DNA from 3 places in the Pseudobutyrivibrio sp. AR14 genome. Region 1 is predicted to be linked to each of the others. Evidence: predicted binding sites of a transcription regulator. Region 1 holds the regulator's gene; each other region holds the start of a gene.
What was found. Region 1 encodes Rex, which represses fermentation and respiration genes when NADH is low (regulators of the CRP and FNR family bind a similar motif). Its sites were predicted from a motif close to ATTGTTAANTANTTAACAAT; they were not measured.
Positions count from the first base shown of each region.

Region 2: hypB (hydrogenase nickel incorporation protein HypB) is a predicted target of Rex. The motif match lies at 1,832-1,851, and genes of this name have one in related genera.
Region 3: BLP50_RS01980 (butyryl-CoA:acetate CoA-transferase) is a predicted target of Rex. The motif match lies at 1,206-1,225, and genes of this name have one in related genera.

Region 1 covers NZ_FMUY01000001.1:247,284-250,569, forward strand. Annotated here, with positions in the region: gene abc-f (ribosomal protection-like ABC-F family protein) at 1-1,744, shown strand, start outside; gene BLP50_RS01150 (redox-sensing transcriptional repressor Rex) at 1,804-2,436, shown strand; gene BLP50_RS01155 (hypothetical protein) at 2,445-3,212, shown strand.
Region 2 covers NZ_FMUY01000004.1:74,489-77,774, forward strand. Annotated here, with positions in the region: gene BLP50_RS04740 (FAD-dependent oxidoreductase) at 1-1,001, opposite strand, end outside; gene hypB (hydrogenase nickel incorporation protein HypB) at 1,063-1,731, opposite strand; gene BLP50_RS04750 (transglutaminase domain-containing protein) at 2,290-2,868, shown strand; gene BLP50_RS04755 (sortase) at 3,007-3,286, opposite strand, start outside.
Region 3 covers NZ_FMUY01000002.1:45,914-49,199, forward strand. Annotated here, with positions in the region: gene BLP50_RS01965 (hybrid sensor histidine kinase/response regulator) at 1-45, shown strand, start outside; gene BLP50_RS01970 (hypothetical protein) at 105-347, shown strand; gene BLP50_RS01975 (acyl-CoA thioesterase) at 489-944, opposite strand; gene BLP50_RS01980 (butyryl-CoA:acetate CoA-transferase) at 1,237-2,577, shown strand; gene BLP50_RS01985 (glycoside hydrolase family 43 protein) at 2,678-3,286, opposite strand, start outside.

The DNA.
Region 1 (3,286 bases):
AGATGATGGTGAAGTTACTCTGAAAAAAGATGCCACAATGGGCTATCTTGCTCAGTATCAAGAGGATGCCTTTAGTTCTAACATTTTAAATACAGTTCTTAGCGCTAGAGAAGATTTACTTTCCATGGAAAAAAGACTTTCTGAAATGGAAAGTATGATGAGTTCAATTGATAATTCTGAAATGGCTAAATTCATGGATGATTATCATAAGTTACAGCATCAGTTTGATTTGCAGGGTGGGTATACATTCCGCTCTGAGGCTATTGGTATTTTAAAGGGATTAGGCTTTGAACAAGAGGACTTCGATAAGAGCATGAACGAGCTTTCAGGTGGTCAAAAGACAAGAGTTTCTCTTGGTAGACTTCTGGCTTCTTCACCTGACTTATTGCTTTTAGATGAGCCTATTAACCATTTGGATTTAAAATCTATTATGTGGTTAGAGGGGTATCTTTCTTCATACAAGGGAGCAGTGATTATTGTAGCCCATGATAGATATTTTCTTGATAAGATAGCTGACCATGTGGTTGATTTGTCTTACGGTAGGACTAGTGTCTATACCGGTAATTATACTGCCTTTATGCAGCAAAAAGAGATTTATATGATTTCTTATGAGCGCTCTTATGAGAAGCAGCAAAAAGAGATTGAACATCAAAAGGCTGTTATCGATAAGCTTCAGTCTTTTAACAGAGAAAAATCAATCAAGCGAGCAGAGAGCCGCAAAAAGCTTTTGGATAAAATGGATGTGATGGATGCTCCTGATAAGGACATGCCTAAGATGCGACTTACTCTTGAAATAGAAAAAGAAAGTGGCAAGGATGTTCTTGATTTTTCTCATGTGACAAAATCCTATGAGGATAAAAATATCTTCACTGATTTATCATTTGAGGTACACAAGGGTGATAGGATTGCTATTTTAGGTGATAACGGAACAGGTAAGACAACTATCTTAAAGTGTATCAATGGTCTTACTGATTTTGAATCAGGAGAAATTCGCTTTGGTGTCAATGTTACTGTGGGTTACTATGATCAGGAACAGCAGGGGCTCACTGAAACTAATACTATTTTTAGTGAGTTGCATGATGCCTATCCATTTTTGACTGAAACAAAGGTAAGAAATACCTTGGCTGCATTCATGTTCACTGAAGATGATGTATTCAAGAGGATTAGTGATTTGTCCGGTGGAGAAAGAGGACGTGTGTCTTTGGCAAAGCTTATGCTTTCCAAGTCTAATTTACTCATTCTCGATGAGCCTACCAACCATCTTGATATGGATTCTAAGCAGATGCTAGAAGAGGCTCTTAATGAATATGACGGTACACTTTTGTATGTCAGCCACGATCGATATTTCGTAAATAGAACTGCAAATATGATTCTTGAGCTCTCTGATGGAAAGCTTATAAAGTATTTGGGCAATTACGATGATTACATTGCTAAAAAAGAACAGCTTTATGGAACACAGACTGAGTCTGTATCCCTTGGGGCCTCAGAAGAGACTGCAGCTAAGCTTGACTATAAGGAACAGAAGAGAATAGAAGCTGAAAAAAGAAAGCTTCAAAACAGGATTTCTAAAATTGAAGAGGAAATCGAGACCCTTGAATCCAAGAAGGCAGCTATAGAAGAGGAGTTCTTAAAGCCTGAAAATATGACCAATTCTGCCAAGCTTAACGAGCTTACCGCTAAGCAGAAAGAAATAGATTCTCGCCTTGAAGAATTGTACGATGAGTGGGGATTGTTAAATCCTTGACATGCTTTTAGACAGATTTTATAATTAATTTATTGAATAGATTTTAGGAGGCTTACGCTTTGGATAAAAAGATTTCTCAGGCTGTCATCAGGAGATTGCCTAGATATTATCGCTATTTAGGCGAATTATTAGATGATGGTGTGGAAAGAATTTCTTCTAATGATCTAAGTAAGAGGATGCATGTTACCGCATCTCAGATTAGACAGGATTTGAACAATTTTGGTGGCTTTGGTCAGCAGGGCTATGGCTATAATGTTGCTTATCTCCACGAGGAAATTGGTAATATACTTGGTGTTCATGACACCCATAATGTTATTGTTATCGGTGCTGGTAATTTAGGCCAGGCCATAGCAGGATATGTTAAATTTGAGCGAGTTGGATTTAAAATAATTGGACTTTTTGATGTTAATCCTGAACTCAAAGGCAAGATGGTTAGAGATCTTCCTGTTCAGATGCTAGAGGATCTTCCTGAATTCATTAAGAATAATGATGTTGAGATTGCGGCGCTAACCCTTCCAAAATCAAATGCTAAGGCTACAGCTCTCAAGCTTGTATCTCTTGGCGTCCATGCAATTTGGAATTTTGCCCATGTTGATTTGGATGATATTCCAGATGTGGTTATCGAAAACGTTCATTTGTCTGATAGCTTAATGCAGTTATCTTATAATATTACTCAGCATAAGAATAAGTAGGTGAGTTTATGGGGGAGCATGATTATTCTGCAGCAATTGCTAAAATAAAAGTTCCAATGCTTATATTGGATCAAAAGTGGCATAGATTGTTTGCTCTAGGCGGCAAGCCTAGCAATGTTAAAGAATTAGAAACTAGAGAAAATGACCTTTTAAAGAGAGAGGCAGAGCTTAAAAAGGAGCTGAAAGATTTAAAGAAAGTCAAAGAGAATCTTATGTCTTCTGTTATGTCTAACATGGAAGGCACTTCCGATTTGGTTTCTAAGAAGCTTGATGATGATAAGCGTCTCTTGGAAGAGTGTAAAGAACGCATAGCTTCTGCAGAGGATGAGCTGATGGATATTCCTAATCAGACAGAGGAGGTCAATAAGCAGCTTATGCTTGCCTCCATGGATTATTGCTATGATAAGCTTCGCACTAATTCTCAAGAGGCTGAGGAGATTACTAACTGGATAAAGGATATCCGTGTCCAGCTTAAGAAAAATGTCATTAGAAAGCATAATCGAGAGATTAATAATAAAGAGATTTACTCATATATGCATGATGTTTTTGGTATGGAAGTTCTTAATTTATTCGACTTACAAAATGGGGATTTCTATCTTGGTACAGCTGATGACAAAGCTGACGATAAATCAGCTAAGAAATCTTCTGAGGAGGAGGCCGCAGACCTATCTAATGTTAACTTAGAAGATGTAGATTTAGATGCGGTTTCTAAGGAGACAAAAGAGGATTCTGATGAAATAGATGAGTCTATTGAATCAGCTGAAGAAAATCAATAAATCTATAAAAGACTAGACTTTATAAAGTTTAGTCTTTTTTTATGACTTATGGTAAAATATTAGTGTTAGATTAA
Region 2 (3,286 bases), on a different contig from region 1:
CAATTCTCAACACACTTACCACAAGCAACACAATCCTCAGCTGTAACATGTGCCACATAAGCAGAACGTGACATGTTTGGAGTATTGAAAAGCTGTGATGTACGAAGTGCGTAACATACATTTACATTACAGTTACAGATAGCAAAAATCTTGTTCTCGCCATCGATGTTAGTAATCTGGTGAACAAAACCGTTGTCCTCTGCCTGCTTGAAGATAGCAAGAGCCTCTTCCTTAGTGATGTACTCACCGCCCTTATTGGTCTCAACAACATAGTCAGCCATATCACCAACAGCGATACACCATCCCTCAGGGTCATCTGCACAACCCTCGTTGTATGTCTTTCTAGAAAGACGACATGAACAAGGTGATTTTGCATACTTGCCCTCGTACTTGTCCAGCCAGTAAGAAATCTTCTCAAGTCCGATTGCTTCCTGCTCCATAGAAATAGCTTCCTCAACAGGAATAACATGCATACCAATACCAGCACCTCCTGGTGGTACCATGTGTGTAAGTCCCTCAAGTGGAAGACGACTCATTCTCTCGAAGAAACGTCCCATCTCAGGGTGCTCCTTTAAGAAGTCCTGATTCATGTTTGAGAACTCTGCTGAGCCTGGTACAAACATAGGAAGTACCCACTGCTTCTCATGAGCCTCGTTCTCATAGTTCCACTCTAAAAGACCTGTGTAGCTAGCCTGCTCTAATCTCTCATTAAGAGTCTTCTCATCAAGACCTGTAATAGCAAGAAGTTGCGAAAATGTCTTTGGCTTTCTGATGCCTCCCATAGAAAGGGCAAGCTCTGCAATCTCCTTTGTAGGTGCAAGATTAGCAACAGCCCAGTACTCAGGATCATACTTGGTAACTTTCTGCAATCCAAGCTTAATCTTAGCTCTGTCTGTAATCACCTTACCAAGCTTAAGAATCTCAGGACGAAGGTCCTCGTCCTTTAGGTCATTCACCCAATCAGGATAAAAATCTCCTAATCTGTCTGGTCCAATTCCCATACTAGTTATTTCCTCCTTTTACCGCTCATTAATTATGTACTTATACTCCACTCAAAAAGACTTAACTGCGATAGTCGGCTACCTGGCCCCTCAACCATTGAATCCATTCGTCAAATCCTTCGCCAGTCTTGGCAGAGATAAATATTACCTTTGCCTTTGGATTTAGTTCGTGGATTCGCTCGACCACTCTGTCTTTTGAGAAATCTGTAAACACCTCTAGGGTGTCACATTTGTTGACAAGTATCACATCACACACCGAAAACATCAGTGGATACTTATATGGCTTGTCGTCTCCCTCTGGAACAGAGAGAATCATAACATTTGCAGTTGAACCGGTATCAAACTCTGCAGGACAAACCAAATTGCCAACATTTTCCAGGAAAACAAGGTCCAAATCACTAGTGCCAAGCTCATGTAATCCCTGACGGGTCATGTCTGCATCTAGGTGGCACATGCCTCCTGTATGTATCTGAATTGCACGGGCTCCAGCCTCTGTGACAGTAGCCGCGTCCACATCAGAATCAATATCCGCCTCCATTACACCTATTTTCATCTCGTCCTTAAGACCATTAATAGTACGGCATAATGTGGTAGTCTTTCCTGAGCCAGGTGAAGACATCAGATTAATGAGAAATGTGTTGTCTTCTTTTATCTCCTGTCTAAGTCGCTCAGCGTCAGCATCATTATCTTCAAAGATGCTTTGTTTAACTTCTATTATTTTGTAGTCCAACGTAAGCCCTCCAAAATCATTTATGAATTGTGGCTTAATACACATGTTAGTAAACTCTAACTTGCCACATTAGTTTCCTTCGCAAATATAATATACTCTAAATGATAAAAAATTGTCAAATATTCGCCCACCCTGAGGCAGTATAAAATCTAATACAAAGCATCTTTATGCCACAGGTGTGTATTTTCTCTGTGAAATGTTTGTGAAAAAATATTTTTTTCACATTTATTATTCATCTATTCCTTATAATCTATTACACGATAAGTTCTCATCGCAAATTAGGGGAGGCGAAGAGGCATGGAAAATAATAAATCAATACGGGTTTTAATCAAGAAAACCACTGCATTCGCTCTGTGTTTTGCACTATCACTGTCGCTATCAAATGTAATGATAGCACACGCAAGTGAAAAATCTATTAACCCAAGCTCTGTTTATAAAAATTTATTATCAGAGCCTGAAAGGAACGTCTACAACCAGGTCTATAATGCCTTAATCAGCTATGACGAATCTCTTTTTAGCATGATAGATCCTCTATCTGAAAAAGATTTGGAGGACACTATGAATGCGCTTTTCAACGATCACCCAGAAATATTCTGGGCTAATACCTCATACAAATACGCTGTAGATGCAAAGGGAATCGTCCATAAAATTAAATTAAGCTACGGCATCAATTCTTCAGACCTTGCTGCTGCAAAAGGTAACTTTGATAGAATCATCTCTGACCTTGTAGCTGGCGCCAGCCAATATTCCAATGATTTAGATAAGGAACGATACATTTTCGATGCCATCTGCTCTATGAACACCTACAACGTGTCAAACTCATTGAATCAAAGTGCATACTCTGCACTTGCCACAGGCTCTTCAGTATGCGCCGGATACGCCAGAGCATTTCAGATGGTATGCCTTCAGGCTGGCATACCTTGCTACTACATTACTGGCACCTCAAAGGGTGAAAATCACGCCTGGAATATCGTCCAAATAAATGGAGCCTACTACAATGTAGACCTTACCTGGGATGACTGCATCGCAGAAGCCACAGGATTTTCATCTTACCACTATTTCAACAAAAATGACCTAGAGTTCTCATTCGATCACTCTAGGTCTCCGCTCTCGTCACAGCTGATGAGCTGCGTATAAAATTTCGCACTAAAAAAGTTCGTTACGCTCTCAAGCCTTGGATATTGCTTCGCTCAACTAACATGTTTCGCTGCGCAACACCAAGAGCTTGATAGCTACGAACTTTTTTTATGTAAACTTTACACCGTAACGAATTTCTCACTTCACCCTCTCAGCGATTATTACCAGCCTGTGGCTAGCCACATAAATTGGGGTGCATGTATAAAGTGTAAGTTGTTCACTTTCGCTTGGGTCAAGAACTGATAGGTCATCAGGCTCTACTGTTTTTATTTCTGTGACAGCATAGGTATAGGTATGAGTCGGCGTATCAACGTAAATCAAGTCATTAATCTGGACCTCGTCCAATCTGTTGAAAAACTTTCCGAAGGTATAGTTCCTATGGCCTGCAATTACACAGTTACCCTTTTGTCCTGGAACC
Region 3 (3,286 bases), on a different contig from region 1:
AAGGAAGAAGAGTTGCGTAAACTATTGCGTGAGTATATGATATAAGAAGGGATTACAAGATATAGTAGTTCCTGTGTTATGACTAATTTGAAAAGGAGATTATCATGGGGTTTAATCCAGCAGATTTATTTAGAGTAAAAAGCGCGGCTGCGAAATTTAATGCCAATCATCCTAAGTTGATTCCATTTTTTGGAGCTGCTAAAAACAAGGCTATGACACCAGGTTCAGTCATCGAGATTTCCATTACAGACCCTAACGGAGAGAGGATAGAGACCAATCTTCGTGTACAGGAATCTGATGTTGAGTTTATCAATCTACTCACCGAAATAGCCGCTAAGAACCAATAAAACCGTAAGGAATACGAAAGTCGTATGGCATACGAAAGCCACCATGTAGCTATCAAGCTCTAAGTGTTGTGTAGGTTCACATGTAGTGAACCGGAACAATATCTTAGGCTTGAGAGCGTAACATGGTGGCTATTATTATTATTATTTAAATTCGAAGAATTTGGTATCCAGCTCTGGGTAGGCACGCTTCATAGAAATCGGCGCACCGGATTTGTTTACAAAGCAGTGGCGGGTCTTAGCCATGGCTCTATCTTCACCAGTAGCTTTATCGTATATACGATAGGCTATTTCCATTTCGTGACCATCGTAAGACAAGAGCTTGGTATCGATTACAATTGTTTCATCGAATTTCACATTGCTTCTATATTCTATTGACTGAGAGATGATAGGAGAGCTGATTTCCATATCAAGCATTTGCTTGAATCCAAGGCCCATCTGCTCCATTAGATGCATTCTAGCATCCTCCAACCAGTTTAGATAATTGGATGGATGAATAACTCCCTGTAAATCTGTTTCATGAAATTTGGTGTGATGCTCAAAAGGGGTAATCTCAAGCTGCCTCTTTGCACCAGCAATTTCAATTTCTTGTTTTGACATTTGCTTTACCTCCTGATGAATACTTCTAAATACATTATATCACTATTATTCTTGATGGAATCCTGTTTCTGACATTATTTAGTTACTATTCACAGATATCAAATTAATTTTTTCTTTCCCGCCAAACTTGTTTGTGGGGGAATGAAATTATTTTTTCATATACGGAGATTAGTGGCTTCACCGTCATGAATAATATTAGACAAGAAAGTCAATTTGAGTTTTTGTTGAAGAGGAGGGCCATAAGTGGTAAAATTCTATTTAATTGATAATTATTTAACGAGCGGAGGTTAGTATGGATTTTCAAGCAGAATACAAAAAGAAATTAACTACAGCAGCTGAGGCTGTTAAAGTTGTTAAGAGTGGAGATTGGGTTGATTACGGCTGGTGTACTGGCACAGCTGATGCCCTTGATAAGGCTCTTGCAGCCCGTACAGATGAGCTTAGAGACGTTAAGGTACGTGGTGGTATCGTTATGAAGCTTCCAGCTATTTTTGAGCGTGAGGATGCTGGTGAGCATTTCACATGGAACTCATGGCACATGGGTGGTATCGAGAGAAAGCTTATCGCTAGAGGTTGCGCATTCTATGCACCTGTTAGATATTCTGAGCTTCCAAGATACTATAGAGAGCATATCGAGCCAAACGATGTTCTTATGATTGTTACAGCTCCTATGGATAATCATGGTTATTTCAACTTCGGTCCTAATGCATCACATCTTATGGCTGTAGTTGAGAACTCTAAGCATGTTATTGTTGAGGTTAATAAGAATATGCCTCGTTGCTTAGGTGGTTTCGAAGAGGGCGTTCACATTTCAAAGGTTGACGCTATTGTTGAGGGTGATAATCCAGCTATCCTTGAGATGGGTGGTGCTACAACTCCTACAGAGGTTGATAAGGCAGTTGCTAAGCTTATTGTTGAAGAGATTCCAAATGGTGCTTGCTTACAGCTTGGTATCGGTGGTATGCCTAATACTGTTGGTGCTATGATTGCTGAGTCAGACCTTAAGGATCTTGGTGTTCATACTGAGATGTATGTAGATGCATTTGTTGATATTGCCCGCGCTGGTAAGATTACTGGTGCTAAGAAGAACATTGATAGATTCCGTCAGACATACGCTTTCGGTGCTGGTACAAAGAAGATGTACGATTACATGGATGAGAATCCAGAGCTTATGAGTGCTCCTGTTGATTACACTAATGATATCCGTCAGATTTCTGCACTTGATAACTTCATTTCAATCAACAATGCAGTAGACGTTGACTTATTTGGTCAGATTAACGCTGAGTCAGCTGGAACAAAGCACATCTCTGGTGCAGGCGGACAGCTTGACTTCGTACTTGGTGCTTACCTTTCTAATGGTGGTAAGAGCTTTGTATGTCTCTCATCTACATTTACAACAAAGGATGGCACTGTAAAGAGCCGTATCCGTCCTACACTTGCTGAGGGTTCTATCGTAACAGATACACGTGCTAACACACATTATCTCGTTACAGAGTACGGTAAGGTTTGCCTCAAGGGTCTTTCTACATGGGAGAGAGCAGAGAAGATTATCTCTATTGCTCACCCAGACTTCAGAGACGAGCTTATTAAGGAAGCAGAGAAGATGAACATCTGGAGACGTTCAAACAAATAAATAGAATTATTTGGAGCTTACCTATTCTAGGTAAGCTCCTTTTTGTATTAGCAATAAAAAGGGCTTGGTCAATTGACCAAGCCCTGGCTTATTATAATGATTAATTGTACTGTGGTGTAATTGTTTGTATTGTTCCATCTGAGTTGTACTTAAGCTCACAGTATTTAACACATCTACGATGGTTGATACCCTTTGAGTATTCACAATCGTGATAGAAGAGATACCATTTGCCATGATACTCAACGATTGAATGATGTGTGGTCCATCCAATTACCGGCTCAAGGATAACTCCTTGATAGGTAAATGGACCGAGAGGGTTATCGCTGGTTGCATAAACGATTTTATGTGTTGTACCAGTGGAATAAGAGAAGTAGTATTTACCATTGTATTTATGCATCCATGGACCTTCGAAATATCGTCTATCCTCATCACCGGAGAGAAGAGGAGAGCCGTTTTCGTCAACAATTTGAATATCTACTGGAAGCTGTTCAAACTCGCTCATGTCGTCTTTCATGATTCCACATTTTGGACATACAGCAGGCTCATTCTTTGGTGGTTCGCCACCTTGTGGATCGAACTTGCCAGTTCTGTATTTCTCAAGCTGACCACCCCAGAGACCGCCAAAGTAGATATATACTTTGCCATCATCATCGATGAATGAGCAAGGATCAATACTGAAGCTGCCTTTTATACAATTAGCTCTAGGAGA